Regions from separate parts of the Kitasatospora sp. NPDC089797 genome, predicted to be linked through region 4. Evidence: riboswitches for the same ligand, from Rfam matches in the RefSeq annotation. Region 4 holds a riboswitch; each other region holds the start of a gene.
The links. A riboswitch is a leader RNA that binds a small molecule or an ion and turns the genes downstream of it on or off. The one in region 4 is predicted to bind cyclic di-AMP.
Positions count from the first base shown of each region.

Region 1: linked by a shared signal. The riboswitch ahead of AB0O91_RS19725 (glycoside hydrolase family 16 protein) and the one ahead of AB0O91_RS34930 (transglycosylase family protein) in region 4 are both predicted to bind cyclic di-AMP.
Region 2: linked by a shared signal. The riboswitch ahead of AB0O91_RS24575 (M23 family metallopeptidase) and the one ahead of AB0O91_RS34930 (transglycosylase family protein) in region 4 are both predicted to bind cyclic di-AMP.
Region 3: linked by a shared signal. The riboswitch ahead of AB0O91_RS23125 (NlpC/P60 family protein) and the one ahead of AB0O91_RS34930 (transglycosylase family protein) in region 4 are both predicted to bind cyclic di-AMP.

Region 1 is NZ_JBFBGS010000022.1:143,023-146,274, forward strand. It holds gene AB0O91_RS19720 (lipase) at 1-480, shown strand, start outside; cyclic di-AMP (ydaO/yuaA leader) riboswitch at 671-836, shown strand; gene AB0O91_RS19725 (glycoside hydrolase family 16 protein) at 838-2,136, shown strand; gene AB0O91_RS19730 (IclR family transcriptional regulator) at 2,268-3,065, opposite strand.
Region 2 is NZ_JBFBGS010000030.1:97,583-100,834, reverse strand. It holds gene AB0O91_RS24585 (GNAT family protein) at 1-328, opposite strand, end outside; gene AB0O91_RS24580 (hypothetical protein) at 371-1,246, shown strand; gene AB0O91_RS24575 (M23 family metallopeptidase) at 1,314-2,147, opposite strand; cyclic di-AMP (ydaO/yuaA leader) riboswitch at 2,160-2,318, opposite strand; gene AB0O91_RS24570 (YiaA/YiaB family inner membrane protein) at 2,516-2,806, shown strand; gene AB0O91_RS24565 (alpha/beta hydrolase) at 2,951-3,252, shown strand, end outside.
Region 3 is NZ_JBFBGS010000028.1:36,621-39,872, forward strand. It holds gene AB0O91_RS23125 (NlpC/P60 family protein) at 88-1,215, opposite strand; cyclic di-AMP (ydaO/yuaA leader) riboswitch at 1,226-1,382, opposite strand; gene AB0O91_RS23130 (NlpC/P60 family protein) at 1,719-2,753, opposite strand; gene AB0O91_RS23135 (NYN domain-containing protein) at 2,953-3,252, opposite strand, start outside.
Region 4 is NZ_JBFBGS010000060.1:13,854-17,105, reverse strand. It holds gene AB0O91_RS34930 (transglycosylase family protein) at 1-1,029, opposite strand, end outside; cyclic di-AMP (ydaO/yuaA leader) riboswitch at 1,037-1,207, opposite strand; gene AB0O91_RS34925 (hypothetical protein) at 1,675-2,616, opposite strand; gene AB0O91_RS34920 (DUF397 domain-containing protein) at 3,177-3,252, shown strand, end outside.

The DNA.
Region 1 (3,252 bases), on a different contig from region 4:
CACCTGTTCATGACCTGCTACGGCACGTACACGGCGCAGCCCTGCCTCGGGGTGCTGCCGACCGGAGGCAGCGACTGCTACCCGGGCCAGCGCCAGCTGCTCGCCCGCTGGGACGCGACCTACGGGGTGGACACCACCGCCCAGGACTGGTGGACCACCTACTACGGCGGCCAGGGCTTCTACACCTCCGGGCAGGGCATCCAGGCGGCCGTCGACGCCGGCTCGCTGATCGCCCCGCTCCAGCGCGCCGGGATCCCCGCCTCGGTGCCCACCTACCTGCTGGCGGGCGGGTCGGCCGACATCCCGGGGGTGCTGAACGAGAACCGGGGGCCCAGCGACGGCATCGTGTTCACCGCGAGCGCCCTGGACACCACCGGGATCGCGACGGTCGGCGGCACCCGGCTGCTCACCGGGCTCAACCACCTGGAACTGGCCTGGGCGCCGGACGCCGAGGCCCAGGTCGCCCGCTGGCTCGACTGAACCGCCGGGCACCGCCGCGCGATTGATCAACTCGGCCACCACGCAGCGTGGTTGATCGACACCACTGTGAGCTGTGCGACAACCGGCCGGATCCGGTTGTCCGTTCACGGACGGCCTGCCTAGCCTGCAACCGTCGTCCGCCGTCGCGGACCCCGCCGCCGGGACGCCGAGTCCCGTCCACCCGCCGGCGGGTACTCGAGCACCACAGCGGACGGGAGCGGGGGAACCAAGGTCAGTGCCCGGCCCGTGCGCACCAGCGTGCGGGCCGCGGCTAGGGGTGAAGCCGCTCCACAGGCGGCCGGGCAACTGCAGCCCGAATCCGACAGCTCACCTCGCAGGCGTCGCAGAGGACACCCCATGCACCAGCCTGCCCGGCGCCGCCGCGCGCCCCGCCACGCCCGTCCCTCCCGCCGCGGCCGCAACGCCGCCCTCGCCGCCACCGGGGCGCTCGCGATCACCGGCGCCGGCCTGCTCGGCCTGCCGTCGGTCCCCGGCGCCCAGGCCGCCACCGGCCCGACCGTCACCCAGGACCGCCTCGGCCCCGCCACCATGGTCGCCGGCAAGGCCGCCACCGCCTCGCTGGGCCTGCACTCCTCGTCCTGCTTCACCGCGAAGACCGTCGGCGTCGGCGTCCGGGACGCGCACGGCGCCAACCTGGACTTCCCGGGCAGCGCGGGCAACGTGCGAATATGCCCGAGCGGGTTCGCCTTCACCAGCGGTGCCCGCTCGCTGCCCGCCGGGACGTACACCCAGTTCGGCTTCTGGCAGGACCTCGGCGGCACCTGGCACAACCTGCCCTCGCAGCAGCTGGTGGTCTCGGCCACGGCGACGCCCACCCCGGCCCCCACCCCGGCCCCGACGGCGAAGCCCACCACGACCCCCACCACGACCCCCACCACGACCCCCACCGCGACGCCGTCGCCGACCGCCACGGCCACCCCGACGACCCCCGCGCCGTCCTCCCCGATCGCCGGCAAGTCGCTGACCTGGTCGGACGAGTTCAACGGTCCGATCGCCTGGGGTCAGCGCTGGGTCGGTGACAAGAGCACCGCGTACAAGTACGGCAACCACAACCCGGGTGACAACAAGCTCGACTGGCTGAACAAGAACAACGTCACCGTCGCGAACGGCGTCGCCACCTTCACCGCCACCCCCGGCGGACCGGCCCTGGAGAACGGGCAGCAGTCCTGGAACACCGGTTTCCTGACCACTGAGGGCTCCGCCGAGGGCTTCCAGGTCAAGACCGGTGACTACGCCGAGGCCCGGGTCAAGATGCCCTCCGTGGCCGGCGCCTGGCCCGCGCTGTGGAGCTGGAAGAACGGCAACGGGGAGATCGACTCCTTCGAGTACCACCCCGACAACCCGAGCCTGCTGGAGCTGACCAACCACGTCAACCCGAGCGACCCGGAGTACTACACCGACACCAAGGCCGTGGCCAAGGACCAGTGGGTGACCATCGGCACCTACTACGGCGCCAACTCGGTGGACTGGTACGTCAACGGCGTCAAGGTGCACTCGGACAACAAGGGCGTGGGCGCGAACTTCTCCGCGTACCTGATCCTCAACCTCTCGGTGAGCGCGGGCAAGTACCACCCGGCGCCGCAGGGGAACACCCCGATCAGCTTCTCCGCCGACTACGTGCGCGTCTACCGCTAAGCCGTCCGGCCGGGGTAGCCGCCCGAGGACCAGCCGCTCTCAGGAACCGGCAGCCCGCCGACCTCGCCGAGGTCGAGCGGCTGCCGGTTCCTGCGTCACGGGACCTTCATCGCCAGGAAGTTGACGGACCGTCAGGGGGCCAGCACCTGCCCGAGGCGGGTCGCGATCTGGTGCATCACCGGGACCAGTGCGGATGCTCCCGCCTGCTCCTCCAGCGCCCGGATCCGGGCCTCCGGGCCGGACACCGACAGGGCGGTGGGCGTCGGCGCGCCCGGGACCGCGAGCGCGATGCAGCGGACGCCGATCTCCTGCTCCTGGTCGTCGACCACGTAGCCGCGCTCGCGCGCCTCGGCGAGCTGGTCCATCAGCTCCTGCGGGTCGGTGAGGGTGTACTCGGTGTGCGCGGGCAGCGGGTTGGGGCCCAGGACCGCGCGCGCCTCGTCCTCCGGGAGCTGGGCGAGCAGCGCCTTGCCGACGCCGGTGCAGTGCGGTTGCACCCGCCGTCCGACCTCGGTGAACATCCGCATCGAGCGCCGCGACTGCACCTGTCCGACGTACACCACCTCGCCGCCCTCCAGCACCGCCAGGTTGGCGGTCTCGCCGGTGGCCTCCATCAGCTCGGCCAGGTACGGGCGGGCCCAGCTGCCGAGCAGTCGGCCGGCCGTCTCGCCGAGCCGGATCAGCCGGGGGCCCAGGGTGTAGCGGCGTGCGGTGTCCTGGCGGACATAGCCCTGCTGCACGAGGGTACGGACCAGTCGGTGGATGGTCGGCATCGGGAGGCCGGACGTGGTGGAGAGCTCGCTGAGCGTGGCGACCCCGCCCGAGTCGGCCAGTGCCTCCAGGAGTTGGAAGGCGCGCTCGACGGACTGCACGCCGCCGCTCGCGCGGTCGGCGCCTGTCGTCGGTGCTGTGTCGGGGGTCGCAACCACCGGCGTTCCCTTCGCTGTCGGGGAGGAGTAGAGTCCCGGCGACCTCTTCAACAAACCGTTGAAATTCTGTATCGCGGAAACTAGTCTCCACCTTACAGAATCGAACTCGCCGACAGGCGGGTAACGATCGAGGAAGTTCCCGAGGAAGTTCCCACCGGAGCTCCCTTCGCCAGGCTCAACCGTCTTA
Region 2 (3,252 bases), on a different contig from region 4:
CCCTGCTGCCCAGCACGTAGCCGAGGTCGGCGGAGCCGTCCGTGCCGAGGGTGAGCGCGGCCTGCCCGACCGGCACCGCGTCCGCCGGGTCCTCGGCGTCCGCCCGGCGGACCATGGCGAGCCGGTAGGTGGACCGCGGCTCGGCCATCGCCTCCTCCAGGTACAGCTCCAGCTGGTCGGCGCAGGTCTCCCGGTCGCACGGCCCGAAGGGGAGGTGGCGGGTCACCTCCGGGTCGCCGAACAGCGCGTGCAGCGCGTCCACCTCCGCCGGCGTGTGGTGGTACTCGCGGACGGCCAGTCTGGGGCCGAGGAGTCGGATCGGGACCATGGCTGCCGACCCTACCCGCGCCCGGCGACTACCGTTTCGAACATGAACGACGAAGACCTGCGACTCGCCCCGCGCACCAGGGCCGCCGACCTGCTGGCCTGGGCGGCCGGCCAGGACCGCGCGCCGGTGGCCGAGGCGCCGCTGCGCACGGTGCTGGCGCTGCTGGAGCTGGGCGAGGGCAGGATGCACGACGGCTGGCCCGAACTGACCTCCGACGCGGTGGAGCACCTGCTGTACGAGCGGCTCCACCTGTACGTCCAACCCGCGCCCGAAGAGGACCCGCTCGCCTACGGCGAGGCGGTGCGGCTGCTGGTCGACCACCAGCGGGCCGCGAAGCGGCTCAACGCCAAACGGCAGGAGCGGCTGCACGCCGAGGCCGAGTGGCAGGGCGAGGTCGCGGCCGGGCTGCTGCGCCGCGCCGACCTGGTGACCTGGCCCCGGCTGTACGCGGTGCTGCTGCACGCCCACGACGTGGACGTGGCGGACCCGGCGGCCGTCCGGGACTGGCTGGCCGGCTTCGCCGGACTGACCGAGGAGGAGCGGCTGGCCGGGTACGAGGCGCTGGGCCCGACCGGCTGGCTGGACGAGCCGGACGAGCAGGGCTGGTGGGGTGCGGGCCGGGTGCTGTCGGTCGGTATGGCCACCGACGGCGCGCGGCGGCTGCTGGAGCAGGGCCTGATGCGGCGCAGCTACCGCAACCTGGCCGAGCTGAACGCGCTGGGGCGGCCGATGCCGGACGAACTGGCCGGGGGCTTCGAGGAGTTCGAGACGGCGGCGGCCGAGGCCGCGCTCGACCTGCTGGGCGGGTGGACGGTGCCCGGGCTGCCGCGGCTGCTGGTGGAGGAGTTCCCCGAGCTGGCGCCGGAGCCGGGGGCGGCGGAGATCGAGGCGTACCTGGCGCAGCTGCCGCCGGAGTGACGCACCCGCCGGAACGGGTACCGCGAAGGCCCCGGACACCGGGTGTCCGGGGCCTTCGCGGCGGTGGCTACGGGGTGAGGCCGCGCTGCTGGAGCCAGGTCTCCGGGTCGACCGGGGCGCCGCCGCCGGGGCGGACCTCCAGGTGCAGGTGCGGGCCGGTCACGTTGCCGGTCGCGCCGACCTTGCCGATCTGCTGGCCGGCGGTCACCTTGCCGGAGCCCTTGATGATCGAGGAGAGGTGGCAGTACCAGATCTCGGTGCCGTCGGGCAGGGTCTCGACGATCCGGTAGCCGTACGCGCCGGACCAGCCGGCCGAGGTGATGGTGCCCTGGCCGAGCGCGAAGACGGCGGTGCCGGTGTCGGCGGCGAAGTCCAGGCCGGTGTGCAGGTGGGCCCAGTAGCGGGCGCTCTGGCCGTAGTGGGCGGAGAGGTTGTAGTCCTTCACCGGCAGGGTGAGGGCGGCGGCCTTGGCCCGCTCGGCCTCCGCCGCGGCCCGCTCGGCCTCCGCCTCCTTGGCGGCGGCCTTGGCCGCGGCCTCCTGGGCCGCCTGCACCCGGGCGTCCTCCTCGGCGGCGGTGCGCTGGCTGTCGGCCTGCTGCTGGATGCGGGCGGCGAGCGCGAGGCCGGGGTCGGCGGCCAGGGCGACCGGGGACTCGTCCTGGGCCTCGATCGCGGGCGCGGCGGCCGGGGTCGCGGAGGCGAAGCCGGTGGCGCCCAGGGTGGCGGCGACGGCGGTGACGCCGAGCAGCGGGGAGGCTCCGCGGGTCTGACGCGGCATCCGGTGGCGGTTGGCCTCGGCCTCCGGGGCGAGCGCCCCGGGGTCGTCCGGGACGGGGTGGTCGAGGAGCTGGGTACCGGCTGCGGGGCCGGCCGGGTGTGCCGGGGTGTGCGTCGACGCCACGGGGGCGCGCTCCTTTCCTTCCTTCGCGCCTACCGGGTTAGCTGACGGGTTCGGAGCAGGAAGGTCTCCTACGGCCGGGCCGGGGCCCCGCCGATTCACCCCAAGGAACGTGGTTCCCCGGCTCCCTGACCTGCCCGGAGGCCGGCCGGCGGGATTAGGCGACGGCGCACGGTGCCGTCTGGGTACGGCGTTGACGACCGCGCTGCGTTATCAAACGTTAATCCTAGGAGGCTCTGATTCCAAGCCATCCGTCCGGGACGGCTGTGGAGCAGGTGATCGGACGTCAACGAACGATCCTTCAAGCACCTGGCCCCATCTGAGTACTCCTACTCATGTGCGACCGGGCCGGCCGCCCGCATCCTGGCGCCATGAGCGCACCGATGCAGTCACGGACCACGGCCGCGTACTACGTCCAGGCCGTCCTCTCCTTCACCCTCTCCGCCGCGGCCCTCGCCGTCGGGATCGCCTACCTGCCCGTCGGCGGCTGGACCCGGGCCTTCCTCGGGATCGGCCTCCTCTACACCGTCACCTCCTCGTTCACGCTGGCCAAGGTGGTCCGGGACCGGCAGGAGTCCACGGACACCGTCGCCCGGGTCGACCAGGCCCGGCTGGAGAAGCTGCTCAGCGAGCACGACCCGTTCCGGGTCGAGGGGCCCTGAGCCGCGCCGACCCGGCGGGCCGCGAGCCGGGGACCGGCCCGGCGGCCCCCGGGCGGGGCCGGCCCGGCGGGGCTTGACGGCTAAGGCTATTAGCCTTAGCTTTATGGCTATCGGCAGCACAGAGCGAGCCAGCGGAGGCCCACCATGAACGGCACCACCACCCCGAACACCCGGTACCTCGACGTGCCCGGCGGCCGGCTCGCGTACGACGACACCCGGCAGGGCGACGGCACCCCCGTCGTCCTGCTCCCCGGCATGCTCGACTCCCGCCACGCCTACCGGCACCTGCACCCGCTGCTCACCGCGGCCGGGCACCGGGTCGTCACCATGGACCTGCGCGGCTTCGGCGAGTCCTCGATCGTCTGGGACGACTACGGCCCCGCCGCGATCGCCACCGACGTGCTCGCCCTGCTCGACCACCTCGGCATCGGGCGGGCCGTCCTGGT
Region 3 (3,252 bases), on a different contig from region 4:
CGAGGCGCCGGAAAAGCCGCAGGCCCGGCCCTCCGTACTGGAGGACCGGGCCCGTGGAAGCCTGGCCGGTCGGACGACCGAGCGAGGTCAGACCCGCACGATGGAGGCCAGCGGCATGTTGGAGACGGCCTCGTAGCGGACCGACGCACCCGGCTTGGGAGCGTGCAGCACCTGACCGTTGCCGGCGTAGATGCCGACGTGGTGGGCGTCGCCGTAGAAGATCAGCATGTCGCCGGGCTGCGCCTGGGAGATGTCCGAGCCGATCCGGGTGCCGGCGCCGGCCTGCTCCTGCGAGGTGCGCGGCAGCGACACGCCGGCCTGGTTGAACGCCCAGACCATCAGGCCGGAGCAGTCGAAGGAGCCGGGGCCGGTGGCGCCCCAGACGTACGGGCTGCCGACCTTGGTGGCGGCGGCGGCCAGCGCGGCGGCACCGTGCGAGCTGCCCGGGGCGACCTTGACCGGCGCGGCCGAGGAGCCCGAGCCGAGGTCGCCGCGGCTGCTGTCGCGCGAGGCGCGGTCGGAGCCGGCGGACTGGGAGGCGGCCTTCGCGGCGGCGTCGGCCTTGGCCTTGGCGTCGGCGGCGGCCTTGTCCTCGGCGGCCTTGAGCGCCTGGCGCTCCTGCTCGGTCAGCGTGTTGAGCAGGTCCTGGGCGGCCTTCAGCTTGTTCTGGACCTCGTCCTTGGAGGCCTTCAGCTGAGTGGTGGTCGACTCCAGCTCGGCGAGCTTGCCCTGGGCCTCGGTGCGGTCCTGGTCCAGCTTGCGCTGCTGCTCCTGGAGCTGCTTCAGCTGGTTCTTCTGGGTGCTGCCGGCCTGGTTCAGCGCACCGGCCTGGTTGAGGAAGTTGTCCGGGCTGGAGGAGAACATCAGCTGGACGGTCGGGGATATGCCCCCGTTGCGGTACTGCTCGCTCGCGATCTCGGCGAGACCGCCCTGGAGGTCGGTCACCTGCGACTGCTGCCGGGCCACCTGGTCCTGCAGGCCGGAGACCTGCTTCTCCAGCTCCTGCTGCTTCTCCTGGGCGGCGTTGTACTTCTCGGTCGCCTGCTCGGCCTGCTCGTTGAGCTGGTCGACCTGCTCCTTGACCTGGTCCTTGGTCGGCTGCGGGTCGGCGTGCGCGCCGGACTGCGCGGAGAGGGCGACGGCCGCGGCGGCGACGCCGGTGAGGATCGAGACACGGGCGCGACTGGCGGGCTTGGGACGACGATGGGACGCCACGAAGGCGGACTCCTTCTTCCTACGTCCGCCTACCGGGTGAGCTGACGGGTTCGGGCCGGAAGCATGCCCTACGACGCCTCACCGGCCCCAACCGCGGCCGACCTGGCGCCGATTCACCCCGGAGGAACGTGTGGTTCCCCGGCTCCGCTCCGCAGCGCCCCCGACTACTGGGCTCCCCTGTCGGGCAGTCGCTTCGACCTGCCCCGCTGTTTCGCGAACTCGGCGGTAACCACCGCCGCCACCCAGGCTGGGTGATCGACAGTGCGGTGGCTCGGAGCACGACCCTAGTAACTGAACCGTGATCCGTTCAAATCCTTGTCAGAAAAAAGACGGAAGATTACCCAGTTTCTTTTGTGAAAATGACTGATGGTGATCGTCGGCGCACGCAAAGCTGATCAGGTCTCACCGACCGACCGGCGCGTCGCGCAAACCGAAGCGCCACCCCCGATCGGGGGTGGCGCGGATCACAGGGCCGGAACGGGCTCCCGCGGCGTGTCGGTCCGTCAGATCCGGCGGATGGTGTTGATCGACATCGCGTCGGCCTTCATCACCTTCACCACGTCACCGGTGTGCGGCGCGTGGACCACCATGCCGTTGCCGATGTACATCCCGACGTGGTGCATGTCCCCGCCGTAGATCACCAGGTCGCCCGGCTGGGCGGTGGCCAGCGTCACGGCCGTCCCGATGTGGCCCTGCTCCTGCGAGGTGCGCGGCAGCGAGACACCGGCCTGGCCGTACGCCCAGACCATCAGACCGGAGCAGTCGAAGGTGCTCGACCCGGTGGCGCCCCACACGTACGGCGAGCCCTGCTTGCTCATCGCCTTCGCCACGGCCACCGCCGCGTAGCCGCTGGCCGGCGGCAGGTTGCCGAGGTCGACCCGGTCGCTGCCGCGCGAGGCGCGGTCGTCCTGCTGCTGCTGGGCCCGCAGCGCGGCCCGGTCGGCGGCGCTGAGCGAGTTCAGCAGGTCCTGGGCCGCCTTCAGCTTGGTGTTGACGTCCGACTTGGCCTGGTTCAGGTCCTTGGTGGTGGAGTCCAGCGAGGCCAGCACGGCGGCCGCCTCGGCCTTCTCCTGGTCCAGCCGGCGCTGCTGGTCGAGCAGGCCCTTGAGCGCCTCGGTCTGGCTGGCGCTGGCCTGCTGGACGCTGGACGCCTTCTCCAGGTAGCCGGACGGGTCGGAGGAGAGCATCAGCTGGACGGACGGGTCGATGCCGCCGGTGCGGTACTGCTCGCCCGCGACCTGGGCCAGGCCCACCTGCAGCTGGCTCATCTGGTCCTGGCTGCGGGCCACCTGGTCCTGCAGCTGGTCGGCCTGCTTGCGGAGCTGGTCGGCCCGCTCCTTGGCGCCGTTGTACTTCTCCGCCGCCTGCTCCTGCTCCTGCTGGAGCTGGTCGATCTGCGCCTTGACGTCCGTCTTGTTCGGCTGCGGCGCGGCGTGCGCGGCCACCTGGGCGGAGAGCGCGACCGCGGTCGCAGCGGCCGCGGTGAGCACGGAGACCCGCGCGCGGCTCGGCTGCTTGGGACGGCGGTGGGAGGCCAAGGGACCGGCTCCTTCTTCCATCGGACTCACCTGATCAGGTGAGATTCCGGAAAATAGGTTTGACGCCAGACCCTAGTGAAGATCTATCCGTTTTGCCACTCCCCCGAAGGCGTGAACTCCGGTTCCCCCACGGACTTCACCGGATCCGCACACCCGCCCGGCCACCGCCCCGACCTGCCGTCACCCCCTCCGGCCCCGGTCAGGGCCGGGCCAGCCGGTTCAACAGCAGCACCGAGGCCACCGGGCGCGCACCCGCCTTCCGCACGCCCTCCGCAACCTCCCGGTCGGTGGACACCACCACCACCGGACGGCCCTGCGGCTCGGCCCGGACCAGACGGCGGATCAGCTCGTCCGCGGTCTCCCCGGTCCGGCTGAACCGTACCCGCACCCCGCGGGGCGGCGCCATCAGGACCGGAACGTCCAGGTCCTGCCCGTCGAACACACAGGTGACCTCCGCCTGGGTGCGCTGGGCCAGCATCGCCAACCCGCCCAGCAGCCG
Region 4 (3,252 bases):
CTTCGACTGGGCGAAGGAGACGGCGGCGGCCATGCTGCCGGTGGCGGCCGGGGTCTGGGTCTGGGTCCCGGTCTGGGTCTGCGGGGCGGGCTTCGCGGCGGGCTTGGTGGCCGGCTTCGAGGCGGCCGGCTTGGAGCCGGACGGCTTGCTCTGGTCGACCGGCTTGGCGTTCACGGCACCGCCGTTCGAGGCCTGGCCGGACTGCTGCGAGCGGTCGAACCAGGTGAAGTCGGAGCCGGACTTGGCGGTGCCGGAGGTCTGGCCGGCCTGGGCCGCCCCGCCGTCACCGAAGGTCAGCTGCTGGCCCGGGTAGATGGTGTCGGGGCCCTCGGTCAGGGTGGTGCGGTTGAGGTCGTACAGCCGCTGCCAGCCGCCCTGGACGTTGTGCTTGTCGGCGATGGTGGACAGCCAGTCGCCGTCGACGACGGTGTAGCCGCCGGCCTGGGCCTGTGCCTGACGCTTCTGCGCCCAGGTGTTGTCGGCCGACCCGGTGGCGGGGGCGGCGGACGCCGAGTCACCGGAGGCCTGTGCCTGGTCCTGGGCGGGCGCGGCCGGCTTGGCGGGCTTGGTCGCCTTCGCGGCGGGCTTGGTGGCCGGCTTGGCGGTGGAGGCGCCGGTGGAGGCACCGGCGGAGGTGTCGACGGACGCCGCGGCGCCGCCCTTGGTCAGGCCCGCCTGGACGGAGCAGACCGGCCAGGCACCGGGGCCCTGCGAGGCGAGGACCTTCTCGGCGACGGCGATCTGCTGGTCCTTGGTGGCCTGGTCGGCCCGCGCGGCGTAGGCGTTGCCACCGAAAGCGGCCCAGGTGCTGGAGGTGAACTGGAGGCCGCCGAAGAAGCCGTTGCCGGTGTTGATGGCCCAGTTGCCGCCGCTCTCGCACTGGGCGACCTTGTCCCAGGTGGAGACCGGGGCGGCGTTCGCGGTGCCGGTGGTGAGGCAGGGGACGGTGAGGCCGACGCCGGCGACGCCCAGGGCGGCGATCACGCGGCGGGTGCGGCTGGACAGGCGGTTGCCGTTGGAAGGCAGCATGAAGACGCGGTCCTCTCCCACGCCTGCGAGGTGAGCTGTCGGATTCGGGCTGGAGTTGCCCGGCCGCGCTGTGGCGCGGCTTCACCCCTAGCCCTGGACCGTTTCCGGGAAATGGTCCGGGGCGACTTACCTGTGGTTCCCCCGCTCCTGCCGTGATGCGTTTTCGCGCTTGCCAGGACATCCGACGGCAGGACTCGGCGTCGCGGATGAACTGGGTCCGTGTGGTCACGAACGGGGAGCACGTTAAGCAGACTTAAGTTCAAACTGCAAATACCTGTGATGCGCATCACGGCTTAGCGGGAAAGGCCAAATGGGCCGTAATTCATGATCGAAAGTGATCATTTTCCAGCAATATCGCGACTGATTCTCGCAATTGGCTCAGGCTCAGAAAAAAGGTGACGGAGCGTCGAAGTGCGACGGGGGCGCACGGTCGGGCGGGTGGAGCGCCCGTGGATCGAGCGCCCGGCAACGCGCCGGCTATTCATCGACAAAAGGCACCAGAAACGGACATTGCGCCGCATTGCCCGCTGAACTCTCGAAAGGGGCGATCCGTGCACGCCGAAAGGGCCCGGAACGCGGCGGTTCCGGGCCCTTCGGTGGTGCGGGTGGCCCGCGACGGCGTCGCGGGGCGCGGAGGGGCGCCGATCAGCCCTCCAGGGGCTCCTCGGCGGCCGCGTGGGCCCGTCGGGAGCCCTCTCCGGCCCCGTCGGCGGCGACGGCCTCCGCCTCGGCCAGCTCCTCCGCGGTCGGCGTCGGCAGTGCGGCCAGGTAGGTGGAGGCGATCAGCTGGCCCACCGTCGGGTAGGCGCCCAGCGGCGCGGCCGACGGGCAGCCGGTCTCCTCGGCGGCCGTGGCGAGCAGTTCGGAGTCCGCCTCCGGGCCGATGACGAGCGGGGCCAGCGCCGGGCGCTGGGAGCCGGTCTCCTTCAGGTGGTCGACGGCCCCGGCGACCGAGCCGGGCACGTCGAGCGCCGCGGCGACGACCGGGACGGCCAGGCGGGCGGCCAGCAGGACGCCGGTGATCCCGGCCGCGGCGGCGGCCTCCTCGCCGCCGACGGTGGTCAGGACCACGCCGTCCGCGGCGGTCGCGATGGCGAACAGCCGGGCCCGGTCGGCCCGGGCCAGCCCGGCCTCGGAGAGCCGCACGTGGACGGCCTCGGCGAGCAGCGGGTGCGGGCCCAGCGTGTCGGTGACGGTCGCGCCGTACTCCGCGGCGAGGGCGTGGAGTTCGGCCAGGAAGCCGTGCGGGCCGGGCACCAGCGGCACCACGACGGGCGTCGGCAGTCCGGCCTCGGCGGCCGCCGCCAGCAGCTCCGCGACGGTGCGCTCCTCCGGGTCCTCGGTCTCGGCGCCGCCCGGGAGGTAGCCGACCGCCGCCTGGACGCCGGTGTGCTCGCTGCGGACGATCGAGAGCAGTTCCTCGACGACCGAACGGGACTCGGGCCCCGCGGCCGCGGGAACGGCGAGCACCAGGGCCGGCGAGCCGGTGCGGATCTCGGGGCGCTCGGGGCGGCGGTGGCGCCCCCGCGCACGGGAGCCTGGAGTGCGGACGGGCAGTGGCGCGCCCGGGATGGCTGCGGTGCTCATGCCGGAGATCGTAGGACATCGGCCCGTCAGGCCTGCAGTCGGCTGCCGTACGGGCTTCGGGCGGCCGCGGTGCCGAGGCCGTGTCCTGGCCGGTCGACTCCGGGTCGATTGCCTACAATCCGGACATTCTTCGCCCAACCCCCGCGTGGGCCCCCGCAGTTGCTCCTGACGTGTCCGGTGGGGCGGCGCGTTGCATGAGAGGTGCGTGAGATGTCTCACAGCCGGTGGCCGGGCTGACGGAGGGTCACGGCGGTGCGACTCCCGGCATTCGAAGATCAACATTCAGCGGGGGGCCGCTCACGGCCGGTTATGGACGACTCGTCGATTCAGTCGGCTATGTCCGTTTACGTACCGTCAGGAGAAGGGCCCGTGAAGAGTTCGCGGCGACCGGTAAAAAGGCACATGCACCTGCAATGTCCCGTGCTGATGCACGTGCACTGCGGCTATCATCGCGTCAAGTGAGGCGTTGTGCCGGGCCGGTACGGGGCCGGTCCGTTCGTTCGGCGGGTGCCGGGGGCGCCGCGCTGGACGACAACTCCGGAGCTCTTCGGGAGACTTCTATGCACGACTCGCAGGACACGCACGGCTCGAACCACACCTACAACGGGATGGCCGCCGCCGACCTCCAGGGGGTGG